Regions from separate parts of the Paenibacillus hodogayensis genome, predicted to be linked through region 1. Evidence: predicted binding sites of a transcription regulator. Region 1 holds the regulator's gene; the other holds the start of a gene.
The links. Region 1 encodes LexA, which represses DNA repair genes until DNA is damaged. Its sites were predicted from a motif close to CGAACATATGTTCG; they were not measured.
Positions count from the first base shown of each region.

Region 2: the regulator LexA is predicted to act here: its motif matches at 2,481-2,494, upstream of ABD796_RS28280 (YolD-like family protein).

Region 1 is NZ_BAAAYO010000006.1:237,192-245,107, forward strand. Features, by position in the region: gene ABD796_RS12205 (LysM peptidoglycan-binding domain-containing protein) at 1-335, opposite strand, end outside; gene lexA (transcriptional repressor LexA) at 523-1,143, shown strand; gene ABD796_RS12215 (hypothetical protein) at 1,282-1,464, shown strand; gene glnA (type I glutamate--ammonia ligase) at 1,800-3,137, opposite strand; gene ABD796_RS12225 (MerR family transcriptional regulator) at 3,152-3,568, opposite strand; gene ABD796_RS12230 (methionine gamma-lyase family protein) at 3,716-4,969, opposite strand; gene hflX (GTPase HflX) at 4,971-6,287, opposite strand; gene ABD796_RS12240 (diguanylate cyclase domain-containing protein) at 6,384-7,916, opposite strand, start outside.
Region 2 is NZ_BAAAYO010000014.1:32,919-40,834, forward strand. Features, by position in the region: gene ABD796_RS28265 (carbohydrate ABC transporter permease) at 1-29, opposite strand, end outside; gene ABD796_RS28270 (extracellular solute-binding protein) at 22-402, opposite strand; gene ABD796_RS28275 (AraC family transcriptional regulator) at 808-1,644, shown strand; gene ABD796_RS28280 (YolD-like family protein) at 2,016-2,285, opposite strand; gene ABD796_RS28285 (PepSY-associated TM helix domain-containing protein) at 2,639-4,015, shown strand; gene ABD796_RS28290 (ABC transporter substrate-binding protein) at 4,236-5,555, opposite strand; gene ABD796_RS28295 (hypothetical protein) at 5,603-7,681, opposite strand; gene ABD796_RS28300 (AraC family transcriptional regulator) at 7,813-7,916, opposite strand, start outside.

The sequences.
Region 1 (7,916 bases):
CGTATATCCTCGCTCTTCTTGGCGCGGCCCTCCGCAATCGACCATAAGGAGTCGCCAGGCTGAACGACGACATGTTCGTACGTTCGAATAGCCCCAGCCTGCACTTCGCCGTCGCCGATCACGGCGGAAAGCACGGCGGCAATGCCGACGCACAACAGAAGCGCTGCGGCGGCCGCCAGCAGTCGCACCTTGAGGCGGACGACGACCGCCCGGACAGCTTCGAAACGGTTCGAAGACGGACGGGAAACGGTACGAGACCGGCCCGCCGCGGAGCCGGCGGCTGTATGAGTGCTGCGATGGAAATCGCTTGGAATGTACATAAAAGAGTTGGACATTGGAATTACCTCCCCAAACACTTGTTCTGGTATCAGATTAACACGAACGTATATTCGCGTCAATGATTTTCGAACAAGCGTTCGCATGTTCGTATTTTATCGGGAAAAATCGAACTTATGTTTGTACGAACTCCGGTTCTGTGGTATAATTTACCCAATATAACATGTCCGTATTGGAGTGATGATCGTGAGCAAGGTTTCCAATCGCCAACAAGCGATACTCGATTTTATTAAGAACGAAGTGCGCGATAAAGGCTATCCCCCTTCCGTGCGGGAAATCGGCGAAGCCGTAGGGCTTGCGTCCAGCTCCACGGTTCACGGCCATCTGGACCGTCTGGAAAGGAAAGGGCTCATTCGTAGGGACCCGACGAAGCCCCGGGCGATCGAGATATTGGGACATGACGATTCGTTGTCCGCCTTCTCTTTCTCTATCGCGCGCGTCCCGCTCATCGGGAAAGTTACCGCCGGGGTGCCGATTACGGCAACCGAGAACATCGAGGAATATTTCCCGCTTCCCAGCCACTTCGTAGGCGATCATAACGTCTTCATGCTGCGGGTTGTCGGAGAAAGCATGATCGATGCCGGCATTCACCATAACGATTACGTCATTGTCAAGCAGCAGCCGACCGCGAACAACGGAGATATCGTCGTGGCGATGACCGAGGACGACGAAGCGACCGTGAAGACGTTCTACCGGGAACGCGACCATATCCGGCTCCAGCCGGAAAACCCGGCCATGGACCCGATCCGGCTTCGTAACGTCACCATTCTCGGCAAAGTGATCGGCCTGTTCCGCGATATTCATTGAGACAACAGCAAGCAGCCCTCCGCATCGAATCGGGAGGGCTGTTTTTATATGGATGGAAGCCTGCGGGTTCGTTCCCACAACACCGCGGACTCTTTCCAACTAAAAAATCCCCTGCCATAAGCATGGCAGGGGGTACTGATGTACAGCGGGCTGCGATTAAATAAACGCTCTCGAAATGATTACCAGAAGGATGAAGAGAACAAGGATAACGCCCGTACTCGTCCACAGCCCGCCGCCTCCGCAGCTGAAGCCGCCGCCGAATCCACCAACATCAGACATTTTGTCACCTACCTTCTTTTTAACTACAATCACATAGTATGAGCGAAAATCGAAATGGTTTGGACGAATGCCCTATACGGATAGGAGCCCTATCGTTCGCAGCACAAAATGTTAGCCAGAAATAGCCTTCCTTTGGTTACGGTATTACGAATTTACGACGTCGAAGCGATCATGTCTGCCTCGTCCAAGTGAAAAAAAGCGCCTCCGTAGCGTGGAGGCACTTTTTTCAAGGGCTGCTTAATTTAGTTCGAGTCTCGCGATTCGAAAGGAACAATGGTGGTGGCATTCAGGGGCCCCACCTGCGACAGGTCTTGAATGCGGTAGCATGCCCCAAAAGGATCCCCCCGCTATTGCTTATGCGATAAAGGTTTCCGCTCTTAGTACAACGTCATGTACTGATCGCGTTCCCAAGCGTGAATCTGGGTGCGGTACATGTCCCACTCGATTTCCTTAAGCTCTACGAAGTGAGAAAGCGCGTGCTCGCCGAGGGCGTCGCAGATCACTTCGTCGCTCAGCAGCTCGATCAGCGCTTCGCGAAGATCGGCCGGCAAGCTCGGAATGCCTTGATCTTCCCGCTCTTCTTCGGTCATGACATAGATATTGCGGTCGACCGGGGCCGGCAGCACCGTTTTGTTCTGAATGCCGTCCAAGCCGGCCTTCAGCATAACCGCAAGCGCCAGGTAAGGGTTGGCCGCCGGATCGGGGTTGCGCACCTCTACGCGGGTGCTTAAGCCGCGGGAAGCCGGTATCCGGATCATCGGACTGCGATTGCTCGCCGACCATGCTACGTAGCACGGGGCTTCATAGCCGGGAACAAGCCGTTTGTACGAATTGACGGTCGGGTTTGTGATCGCTGCGAACGCGCGGGCATGCTTGAGCACCCCTGCCATATAATGGCGGGCCGTTTCGCTCAATCCGAGCTTGTCGCTGTCGTCGAAAAATGAATTCGTGCTGCCCTGGAACAGCGATTGATGGCAGTGCATGCCCGAGCCGTTGACGCCGAACAGCGGCTTAGGCATGAAGGTTGCATGCAGGCCGTGCTGTCTGGCGATCGTCTTCACGACGAGCTTGAACGTCTGAATCTGGTCGGCCGCCTTGATGGCGTCCGCATACTTAAAATCGATTTCGTGCTGGCCCGGAGCAACTTCGTGATGGGAGGCTTCGATTTCAAAGCCCATCTCCTCCAGAGTCAACACGATTTCGCGGCGACAGTTCTCGCCGAGATCGGTAGGCGCCAAGTCGAAGTAACCGCCTTGGTCGTTCAGCTCCGTTGTCGGATTACCCTTCTCGTCGGTCTTGAACAGGAAAAATTCCGGCTCCGGACCAACGTTCATGGCCGTATAGCCCATATCCTCCGCTTCCTTCAACGCCCGCTTCAGAATGCCGCGCGGATCGCCAGGGAACGGACGGCCGTCCGGCAAATAGATATCACAGATCAGACGGGCTACGCGATCCTCGGCAACCCAAGGGAAGATGACCCAGGTGGCCAGATCCGGGTACAAATACATGTCCGATTCTTCGATGCGCACATAGCCTTCAATAGAGGAGCCATCGAACATCATCTTGTTATCAAGCGCTTTTTCCAGCTGGCTGAGCGGAATTTCCACGTTTTTGATCGTGCCGAGCAGGTCGGTAAATTGCAGCCGAATAAAGCGGACATTTTCCTCTTTGGCAATTCGCAAAATGTCTTCCTTCGTGTAGTTCGATTGAGTCATCGTACAACTCCTCCTTATGACTTATGATTTAAAAACCGCGAAAGCTCGCCTTGAATAAGGGATACTTTACCCCGGCGATTGCCGGTCAACAGCTCGCGCTTAAGCATCTTGTGCAGCTGCGCGTCGTCCAGCTCCTTGCGCTTCACTCCGGACTGGTCGGTAATAACCGTCGCGTCCTCGGAGTCTTTGGATACGGGATTAAGCACTTGCTTGATGCCGGCAATGTTGACGCCCTTCTCGATCAGTGCCTTGATCTGAAGCAGCCGTTCCACATCGTTAAACGAAAACAACCGTTGATTGCCATCGGTTCGCGCCGGGACGATCAATTCATGCTGTTCGTAATAACGGATTTGCCGGGCGGTCAGATCAGTCAGCTTCATGACCGAGCCGATGGAGAACAATGCCATATTACGGCGGATTTCATCGCTCACTTTACACCACTCCAACATGTAGAGGATAACTTAATTGTACATATCGGACACAAACATGTCAATGCATGTTAGGTTTAATTACAGGAAAATCGCAATTATCTTCTGAGCTCGGACTTCACGGTTGAATGCGCCTATCCCCTGATTCACTTACAGAAGCTCTTTGTCGATCATATTCGACAAAGCCTTGATGACCCCCCACTTCACATGAGCGTAAGTAAGCCCACCTTGCATGTAAGCGATATACGGGGAACGAATCGGCGCATCGGCTGACAGCTCCAGGCTGCCCCCTTGAATGAACGTGCCGGCGGCCATAATGACCGGATGCTCGTATCCCGGCATGTCCCATGGCTCGGGCACGACGTGGGAATCGACCGCAGCCGCCTTCTGAATGCCTTGCACGAATGCGATCAAATGCTCGGCGCCGGTAAACCGGATTGCTTGAATCAGATCGGTCCGCTCGTCGTTCCAGCGCGGACTCGTTTCAAAACCAAGCTGCTCGAAAAGCGCCGCGGCGAAGACGCTCCCTTTGAGCGCTTGTCCGACAAGATGGGGGGCCAGGAACAAGCCTTGAAAAATGTTTCGCGTCGTGCCTAGCATCGCCCCGACCTCGCCGCCGATCCCCGGCGCCGTATGTCGGTAAGCGGCCAGCTCGACCAGCTCGCGTCGGCCTACGATGTAGCCCCCTGTCGGCGCCAGTCCACCGCCGGGGTTTTTAATGAGCGAGCCGGCCATCAGATCGACGCCGACCTCGGTCGGCTCCTTCTCCTCCGTAAATTCCCCGTAGCAGTTGTCGACGAATACGATCGTCTGCGGCGAAAGAGCCTTCACGAAGCGGACCATTTCGTCAATTTGACCCACCGAATACGAGGGCCGCCAATCGTAGCCGCGCGAACGCTGAATGCCGACGACCTTGGGAGGGTCGCTAAGAAGCTTGTCCTTTAAAGCGTCCCAGTCCGGCATACCGTCCTCGGCCAGCGCCAGCTCGCCGTAGCGAACTCCCCAGTCCTGCAGAGAGCCCAGTCCGTCTCCCGGCTTCCCGATCACTTTATGCAGCGTATCGTAAGGCTTGCCTGTTATGTACAGCAGCAGATCGCCCGGACGGAGCACGCCGAACAGGGCGGTGCCGATCGTATGGGTGCCGGAGGCGAAATGCGGCCGGACAAGTCCGGCCTCCGCCCCAAACACTTGGGCATACACCAGATCGAGCACTTCCCGGCCGCGATCGTTGTACCCGTAGCCGGTCGATCCGGCGAAATGATAGTCGCTTACTTTGTATTTCTGGAAGGCTTCTATAACCTTCCATTGATTGCGGTCCACCCGTTGGTCGATTTCTCTCAGCTTCGGCTCCGCCTGAGCCTCCGCCAATTCCATAAGCCGGGCGATCTTCTCCGGTACGATCATCTCAGTAGCTCTCTCCCTCTTGCTGTATCGCCTCGTGCGCAATAAACGCCTGAAGCATAGTGCCTTGCTTATCGAACTCGTTGTGCTTCAGTCGGACGTCGAACCGGATATCCTCCCCTTCGACTTCCTGTCCGAGCACGTCCCCTACGCGGTAGACGAGCGAGATCAAATCTCCGCGTCCGGCAGGAATAACGAAGCTTCTCGTATCCCCCATCAGCCTTTCCTGAACAGCCAGCTTCAGCCGCTCCATATCGTCGGGTGAAAATGCCGACACCCGCAGCGCCTCGCCTTGACCTCCGAGCCGCAGCTCTCGGCGGTCCTGCTGCAGGTCGGATTTGTTGAACAGGACGATTGTCGGTTTCCCGTGAGCGCCCAGTTCGCGCAATACGTCGTCGACGACGCGCATTTGCGCATCCTGCATATCGCTGGAGCCGTCCACGACGTGAACGATCAGATCGGCCTCGCATACTTCCTCCAGCGTAGCGCGGAAAGCGGCAACGAGATCATGCGGCAGGTTTTGGATAAAACCGACCGTATCCGTCAGGACGACCTCTTGTCCGTTGGGCAGCTGCAGCGCTCTGGATGTCGGGTCCAGCGTAGCGAACAGCTGGTTCTCGGCATAGACGTCGGCCTGCGTCAGCCGGTTAAGAAGCGTTGATTTGCCCGCATTCGTATAACCGACGAGCGCGACCTGGAATACGCCGCTTTTTTTGCGTCTGACGCGGTGCAGCTCGCGATGCCGCTTCACCTCGTGCAGAGAGACGCGCAGCTCATGGATCCGGTTGCGGATGTACCTGCGGTCCATCTCCAGCTTCGTTTCCCCCGGTCCGCGCGTGCCGATCCCCCCGCCTAGTCGCGACAAGTTGACGCCGTGGCCGGACAGGCGTGGCAGCAAGTAGCTGAGCTGGGCCAGCTCGACCTGCAAATATCCTTCGCGCGTTTTGGCTCGCTGCGCGAAGATGTCCAGAATAAGCTGGGTGCGGTCAATAATTTTCAGATCGAGCGCTTGCTCCAGATTGCGAACTTGGGCCCCGGACAGCTCCTGGTCGAATATAGCCGTATTGGCGCCTAGCGTCTCGGCGACGGCACGGATTTCTTCAACTTTCCCTTTGCCCACAAACCATCTTGAATCCACCGCATCCTTCGTCTGCACCATTGAATGAAGCACTTGTACGCCGGCGCTGTCCGCCAGGCGGATCAGCTCGTCGAGCGAATATTGTACCATGTCCTCGGTTAGCCGTTCGCTTTTCAGCACCAGACTGACCACGACGGCTTTGTCCGTCTGACCATCCGTTACTTCATGCGTCGTTTGCTTCATTCTGCAGCTCCAGCTCCTTTATCGTCAGTTCGCCGTACAGAGGCATAAGGCCATTGTACCATATTCCGGCAGCCATTTTGGTAAAGGGCCGCTTTTTTAGTATGTCCCCGATCCGGCGGAAGGCGAGAACGGCAGCTCCAGCTCCACCGTCGTGCCTTCGTTTGGTACGCTGCGGATTTTCAGTTTGCCTTCGTGATTTTCCATAATGTTATGGCAGATCATCAGCCCTAGTCCCGTTCCCGTCTCCTTCGTCGTAAAAAAAGGCTGGCCCACCTGTTGAATGAGCTCGTCCGGAATACCGCCGCCCTGATCGGCAATCCGCACCAGAAGCCGGTCCCCGGCCTTTGCTGCGCGAATCGTCACCTCGCCTCCATGAGGCATCGCTTCGATCGCATTTTTCAAAATATTGATAAACACCTGCTTCATCTGGTTCTCGTCGCAGCGGATCGGCGGAATCGGCAATGGCTGCTCGAAGACCAGATGCACCTTGTTCAGAATCGCCTGCGTTTCCAGGAGCGTGACCACATGCTCGATGACGATACGCAGATCCGCCTCCCGGAAATTGGCCGGACGGGGCCGCGACAGCAGCAGAAACTCGTTGACGATAAAATTGATGCGTTCCAGCTCCGTAAGCATGATTGGATAGTACGCTTTATTGGCCTGCTGCTGCGACTGGAGAAGCTGGATGAATCCTTTCAGAGCGGTCAGCGGATTACGGATTTCGTGAGCCAGCCCGGCTGCAAGCTGACCGGTCACGGCGAGCCGGTCGGAGTTGCGCAGCAGCTCTTCCGCTTTTTTCTGTTCGGTCATATCCTTGGCGATCGCATACATCCCTACGATCTGATGGTCGGCGATAATAGGAATATTCGTAACGTGCACAAGCACCGTATGGCTGTCCCGATGAAGCATTCGCAGATCGAGCTGAACGGGCGCCCCCTTCAATGTCTCGGAGAACGAAGCAAACGCTCGGGAACGGTCCTGCGGATGAATCATTCCGATAAACTGTCCTCTTGTCATCGCATCGGCCGGATGACCGAGCAGTTTGGCGGCCGCCGGATTGACGGCGATCAGCTTGCCTCTGCGATCAAACGTGCAGATCGGGTCCGGGTTGTGCTCGATCAGATCGGCCGTTTTGCCGTGAAACGTAGGCAGACGGTGGTGCAGCTTGAATTCGTACATATTCAGATCGGCGTCGTGCAGCAAGTCCTCGATACGGGCATCTCGCTCCGGCCGGGTAGCCGACACGCCGACGGAGAATGATAAAGATACCGGCGCCGCGCCTTCGTGGGGAATAAAGGTTTGCCCGCTGAGCTCGTCCAGCAGCCTTTGACGGATGTTGCCGAGCCGGACCGTATCCTCGACGACGACGACGAATTCGTCCCCGCCCAGCCGACCGGCGATGCCGTTAAACGGCTTGATCAACTGCCGCAAGTAGTCGGCGACCAGCAGAATGACCTTATTACCCACCATATGACCGTATGTATCGTTGATTTGCTTGAAAAAGTTCAGGTCGATCAGGAGCACCCGCACCGGATGTCCTTCGTCGATCAGTCTTTGTCCGAACAGCAGTGTCTGCTGCAAGGAAGCGAGCCCAGTCAGCGAGTCGATCATGCTCAGGTGGCGGTATTC
Region 2 (7,916 bases), on a different contig from region 1:
GTTTTGCCGATTGTGCGAGAATCAAACATAGTGCACCCACCTTCTCTCGAAGTATCGCTGGAAGAGCGTAATGGTCAAAATAATGACGAACAGCGCCCAAGCGGCTGCGGAAGCCGGCCCCATCTTGAATTGCTGGAATGCATCCCGGAAAATCAGCTTGATATAGGATGACAAGTCTTCCGCTACACCCCGCTTGCCATAGCCGAGAATGACCGCGTTCTCCTGCAGCCAGACGTCAGGGGTCATGCCGCCGGCGATTTGGGTAGCGATCTTCGTCACGAAGTCTCCCCACGGAGCGTCTTGAACTTCAACTTTGATATTCGGAAATTTGGCCGCAAAACCATCGATAATTTCTTTTTTCGTCACATCATAAGCCCCGGGCAAACCAATTTTGAGCGTCACGTTTTTCGGCCCCGACGGGCTTGCCCCCGTACCTCCCGACTTATCGCCATCCTTGGATGTCGAACACTCTGATATTGTAAGCGCTATCATTCCAGCCAATACCAAAAAACTCTTTTTGTTCACGGTTATCCCCTCCATTAATGCGAGCTTCATAGGAAATCGTCTTTCGACGTATTTCAAACAAGGATTCCAAAACATGGTTTTATTTTTTCTGCCAAAACAAGACTATATTTTTTTCCGCGGTTCAGCTGCAAAACATGGATCAGGGTGAATGCGCTGCCGATTTATAGTTTCATGATATAGGATTTCTTCCTTCCTATATATGTTTTTTTGCTGGATATTACTATCCTAATGTGAGATATTAATGGGAATCGAATGGATTAATGGAAGGAGGTATCATTCTATATGAAATACCAATTTTGTGCGGTCAAACACTTCCGCTTTTCCGAGCTTATCCCTATTCAAATGGGGTATGAATGCTGTAAACCGAATAACGCTCCATCCTTTACTCCTTTTAACACTATAATTCATTATATTTATAAGGGCAGCGGTGTTTTTACCGGAAAAACCTCCACTTACACATTGATGCCCGGACAGGCATTTGTTATGTTTCCTTACCAAACCGCCTCTCATGTAGCAGATGGTATTGATCCTTGGGAGTACGGATGGATCGAGTTTGCCGGGGCCTCCGTTCCCGAAATTTATAATGCATCAAAAATCACCATGTCGTCCCCCATCATTACCGACTCGACTTCACAACCTCTCGGTAAAGCCTTAATGGGAATACTTGATGCTTCAAAGCAAGAAAATATCTCTTATCAAATGATTCTGGCTCGCCTCTGGGAGTTTTCGGATACACTCTTGCAGCTGCGCGCCAATACGGAAAGAACCGTAGCGATGTCAGAAATCTATATAAATCAAGCGATATCTTACATTCATTCCGCTCAGATACCCCCTATAGATGTAAGTAATATTGCAAAGCATATCGGAATAGATCGCAGCTACTTAACCCAAATTTTCAAAAAGCACCTAAATATCACTCCTCAACAGTATATCGTCAATTATAAAATGACCCTTGCAAAAGACATGCTGCTCAAATCATCTCTAACACTAGCAGATGTTTCCGATGCTCTTGGATATTCTGATCCTGTGAATTTTTTTAAGGCATTTAAAAAGAATCACAAATTAACACCCACAACATGGCGAAAAATAAGCTCTGGTGAAGAACGCATAGATCAGTAACGATGTTTGCCCCAAATTAGTCTCAAACCGCAGCATATCGCGGTCAGACCCCCTTGTCATTCGCTCCAGCCACCATTCATCATCGTTTATGATCGTTCCACGCTTCCGCATTTAACTTAAGAGCCGCACCGTAAAACCAGTCAGTGTTCCGGCATCGATTAAAAAATGGGGCTGTCCCAAAGGTCATTTTGCGATTTTTTGAGCCCCACTTAGAACCAATTTTCCTTGAGAAAAAGGACCTCATCCCCCACTTTACAGTGGAATTTGAGGTCCTTTCGTGTGGAAATTGGGACGTCCCCATGTCATGCGAACACTTTTGGGACAGCCCCATTGGACTATGTTCTTGTCATCCGACCATTTTATCGGGAAGTTTAATCTCTGTGATTCTCGACCTTCATTATATCCATGAATGTGACTTTGGTAGTTTGTCCATCTTTTTGGATGTGCACCTTACCGGTACGAGAATCCATATTCTCTATTCGACCACGAACAGGCAACTCCATCCCCCATACCGTCAGCAACACTTCCGCGCTTTCAGACTTCGCTTCATTTAACTGGTTGGCGAGTTCTTCCAATGCAAATTCATCGCGTGTTGGCCGTTTGACATCATATTTCTTTTTTGGCTTCGGAATTCCGGTCAATCCAAACACCCCCTTAAGAACATTCGTTCCCATTGTAACATTGACGAATTGTGGAGAGAACCCACACTTTACTCAAACCCCGTTCTGCTTGACCCGGAGAAACTAAGGTGACGGCACCGGCAATCAACGAGCGACTTCCGCGAGGACTTAGATCCAGGTTGCGGGACGATACGCCGCCTGGGATGACGATTCATCCAAATAGTTGTTCAAAATACTTTCACTTCAGTAGCCCCATCGAGTCATTCGTCCTAAATAGAGGTGTCGGTATAATGAGTACGACATCCAGACAAGGAGAAGTTCCTCATAAACCAAACCATGCCATGGTGTAAAAATTAGAGGTCGGGGGTTAAAGGATGGAGATAACAAAAAACAACTATAATCGCTTATGGAGATGGCACTTTTATGCTGCGTTGTTTATAACGCCATTGCTGATCACATTGACATTGAGCGGTATCGGCTATTTGTTTTATACCAATGTCGAAAATCATTTTTATAAAAAGAACTTTTTCGGAAACAGCGGCCAAACGGAACAGTCGACCATTGATGAGGGAATCAAGAAAGCAACAGAGGCGCACAAAAATTACTCCGTATCGAAAGTCATTGTATTAAAGGATTCTTACAATACCCGATTGACGATGACCCGTCCGGATGGAGATCAAAAATACGTATTTCTTGATCAGAACTATCAGATCGTTGGCAGCCAAAATGCCAAGTACACCTTTTCCAATGTCATGCGAAACGTGCACAGCTCCCTGTTTGTTGGCGGAACAGTAGTGAATTATCTCGTAGAGCTGGCGGCTTGTTGGGCGATATTCCTGCTCCTTTCCGGCATCTATATGACATTTAGAAGTCACGCATTAAAAAGAATGCAAAATCCGAACAAACGGCAAAAAAGCTTAAAATGGCACGCGTTAATCGGGACGATTATTGCGATACCGATGATTATTGTTATATTCACAGGGCTGCCGTGGTCAGCCTTTATGGGAAATTTCATCTATTCGGCGGCTCAAAACAAGCCTTCCATCGGTTTCCCCCTTTTGAAGCAAAATCCGCCAATCTCGGATATGAGCGAAATTCCTTGGGCCACGCGCAAAAATGAAACGCCGGAATCAACAAGCAGCCATGCTGGGCATCATGATATGGCCGGTATGGAGGGCATGAAGCATAACAGCAGCATGATTACGGTTCGGCAGCTCATGAGCGAAATCGATAACCATCGCATTTCCAAGCCTTATTCTATCATTTACCCGTCTGGGAATAACAGCGTTTTTACGGTTTCGAAATCAAGCAACACAGGGATAACGGGACTTGACGTTAGTCCTTACCAGGAAATTACGACTTATTTTGATCCATATAGCGGCAAACCGATATCGGAAGTCGTTTATGACGATTACGGCATTTTAGCCAAATGGTTTACGTGGGGAATTCCGCTGCATGAAGGCCATTTGTTCGGATGGATGAATAAAACTTTAAATTTCATTGTATGTCTCGCATTTTTGCTCGTCATATTCTGGGGGTTCAAAACCTGGCTTGCCCGCAAGAGAAAAAGCTTGTTGTCGGCGCCGCCCGTTCATTCAAACAAAATTTCGATCGGCTTTATCGCTTTCATGGCAATCTTGGGAATGGTAATGCCGTTGTTCGGCATTTCGTTACTTGTCGTCGTGATGATCGAATGCCTGATCACATGGTGTAAAAGAGGAAAAGGAAACAAAATAAGCCTTACAAATTAATTAAGTGCTTTATCCCAACAAAAGCCAATCAGATTGGACATCTGCTTGGCTTTTTTGGTCATTGGAACTAACCCCTATTAGACTCTAGCAGCATGTATTCGTCTGCTTTTTAGCGAAATTATCAAGTACGGCCGGCACTCCACGCCAAACTTTCGCCGGCTTTGTGCCAGGAAGTTGCATAAGCCGAGCCTGACACAGGTGAACTACGATCATGACAATGCTATCTGCCCAACTTGGCGTTGATTTGTTTGTCCACCGCTTCGACCGCTTCGCGAAACGCGGAATTGAGATCGGTCTCTCCGAGCACAACCTTCTGGAAGGCGTCGCTAATGGCGGATGTCGCTATGCCGTTAAACCGGGTTGGAGGGATGATGGACGCATATCGCTTCGGAATCAAAGCCTTGGCATTTTTCCCCTGCAGGTCGGGTACGTCTGCGCCGAACGCCTCGCGGATGCCGGGATCGCGCAGCACGGACGGCAAACCATTGCGCGAGCCTTTCAACTGCACATCATGGGAGGCCGTTGCCGTTGCGGCCAGAAACGCCGCTTCCCTATGTTTGGCATTCTTCGGTATCGTCCAGAATATAACCTGCGGCTGGGGCCCCGCTTCCGAAGCCGCTGCGGTCAACACCGGATAAGTTGCTGCATCCCAATTCAAATTCACGCCTGCGCTTTTTCTCGGAAAATCGCTGTTATTCCTGACCGTGATGGCGATGTTCTGATCGCGTACGAAAGCCGCAGCCGGGGCACCGCCCGTCAATATCTCGGGGTTAGGCTCATATCCGGGAACTTGATAAAATCGGATGAAATTGTTCAGAAATTTCTTCCATGGATCCGTATCGAACATCGCTCGGTTCGTCCCCGAATCGATCAAGGGAAGCGATGACTGATTCAGTGCCAGTTGGTTCGGATACCATGACTCGGCGTACCCCCGGTAAAGCGCCCCGCCTTCTATGCGAGTCAGCGATCTGGCCGCTGTATACAACTGGTCCCAAGTCAAGCCGTCAGACAAATACGGAAAGCCAAATTTATCGAAAATATCCTTATTGTACAGCAGGGACAGCGTTTGCGTGGCGAATGGAATGCCGACAAATTTGCCTGGCTCGATCCGCTGCATGAAATCGACTATTGTCGGCTCAAATTCGTTCAGATTCGTATTGTATTTCTTGATGAGATCGGATAGATCAGGGTCAATGCCCAAATCCATCAAATTGGCCAGATTGTCTACCGTACTGTAATACATATCAATGTTGACACCCGATGCAATCACCTCCGACGGCGAATTGCCTTTGGTGTTCTGGATCCAGTTGATTTTGAAATGAGGGTATTTGCGTACGATATCATTTCCGTAGAGCGCCATAAAATCCTCGTAAGACCTCGACCAGAAATAGTAGATCGTCAATTCGACAGGCTCCTTTTCGGACGCGGATCCGCCGTCAGGCGATTTGGCCGTATCCCGGCTGCAACCCGACAGCAATATGCATGCAACCATGAACCCGACCACCCAGCAGAATATTGCGCTGCTTCGTTGATTCGACATTTCCGATGACCTCCCCGTTCATTGGATGACCGCTTGCCTTATCTCCTCTACTCCGCGGACTTGGCTTTTGTGCATGAGCGAGCTTCCGTATGCTCCGCTTCTTCTCCACTCTTGTACAACACAACCATAGACAAAGGCGGGATGAAGCTATCCAGCAGCTGCATGCTTGTCTCCCCCTTTTCCCTCCACACCGCCGTACGGCCGAACGGAGTATTGCGGCTGTATGTCATCCACCCGCTCGTATCCGGCCCGACCCCCGTCAATTCCAGCTCCGACACTTCGTCGAGCGACGCGTTGACCAGACAGATCGTCCGCTCCCGTTCGCCGGCAAATTCGAACACAGCGACATGAGGCGCGTAACTTGCCATCATCACCGGGGGCATACAGTCCGGCTTGCATAGAGCGCCTAGCAGCACATCATGCAGCACAGCCCTGCGAATCGGATGAAGCAAGGCTTGCTGGTTCTCCCAGCCATAGGGCAAGATGAACACCCGTTCGTTAACGACGGTCATCCCGGGACTTAATAGGCTGTCGTCTACGCGATGCAGCCGCGACAGGACAGACACCGTCGCCGCCTCGTCGTACTCCAATCGCAGATACGCTTCCTGGCTGTAGAACGGCCTTATTCTGCCGTTCGCGATGCCGGCGTAGCTGCGGCCGTCGGCCATCCGTTCGTAGAATTGCGCCGTAAACCACTCGGCCCGGTTGATCCCGCACAACGAGCCGAGCCCCATATCGTAGAGCGTAAACGCCGCTTCACCATCAAGCAGCACCGCACACCGGGCGAACAGCTCCCGCAACTCCGACTCGCTGTAATTCCGCAGCACCTGCCCGGACAAAGCCACCGCTCCCGAACAATCAACCCGATTGTCCACGACGTAACGGTTGGCGATTCCGCAGGCGGACAAGCAGCTGGCCCAGAATGTCTCCCGGGGGGACAGATCTCCCGGAGACTTGCCCCCGGCTGCTGCAAGCGTATAGGAAGAACGCTCGTTGACGAGCACGCCGACCCCTCTCTGATCCTGCACGCGCAGATGCATGGCGGCCACACTTTCGGCAAAATCCTTTTGCTCGCGCAGCCAGCGCTCATGCCGTTCTTCCGGATAGACTCCGTTGCCTGCCATATCGAGAATGTTCAGCGTGATGCCCTTGCTGCCGAGCAGCAGTCCGGTTTCCAATTGGAATCGTTGAAACGCGTGAGATTTGGCATAAGAAGTATAGGGCACATTCTCCAGTTCGGGGTACAACGGCGTCGTGGACGGCAGGAAGGAGGCGGTCAGCCGCGACACCGCGTGAAAGCTCCACGCATAGTGCATGCCCGTCGTCTCCCGGTATGCAGGCAGGGTAGGGCGAACCGCCGCCGCATGCACGCCGTCCAGCGCCGCCAGCAGCCGGTGCCAATCGCGGCCTTCGATAGCATGTGCGGCCGGATCGCTGGTCATCAAGCCCAAGCGGGTACGGGGCGACACCCGGTGCACAGCATCGGCAATCTCGGCGGCCACGTCCACCAGCTGTTCGCGGCAAGCGTCCAGCCAAATGCGACGGTATAGGTGCGGAGTCCCTTTCGCGAGCATTCCCTGTACAAAATCGTCGCGGTCGATCCGTCCCACCCCAGCACGAGAGGCGAACTCGGACAAATGCGCATCGCAAAAGCAGCCTCCCCACAGCAGCGGGCGATGATTGTGGAAACGGAAATCGTCCTCGATCCAGAGACAGTGAGGTTCAAGCTCCGCATAAGCGGCATACATAGAGGCGATATACCGCCTCCATTCCGGACACAGAGGGCACGCGACCGCCGGGGAGCGGTTGCCGTGCGGGTCAACCATGACCTGGAACCGCTGCCCTTGCTTCAACACACCGCCGATGGCTTCATGCAGCAGCGTGTTTAGCGGATTGATCGAGGTCGTAACCCCGATGGATGCGAGCAGCGGCTTAGCCCGTTCAATCGCCTTCAGCCATGGCCGGGTTTCTTCCAGTGTCAAATGGTTGAAATGCATAGGGTGAATAAAAAACATCACATCGTCAATTCCAGCGTTGCGGCAAAACGCCATCAGGTCTTCGAACCGTTCGCTTTCCAGCTCGCCGGACCTCATGGTATATCTCAGCATGTAGACAAATTCGGACAATCGGGACAACTCCCCTCTCAGGTTGAAAATCATTCCGCAACCTGATTATATGAAGGATGCCGCGTGCGGAACAATTAGCGGAGCATCCTTCTATTTGTCCATTTGTCTCCTCTTTTCTATGGGAAGCGAGTCTAGCGTTGGGGACGAAACTGATTGGGGGAGGAACCGGTCCATCTCTTGAATTGTCTGGAGAAGTGGCTTATGGTGGCAAAGCCGAGCCTGCGTGAGATAGCCT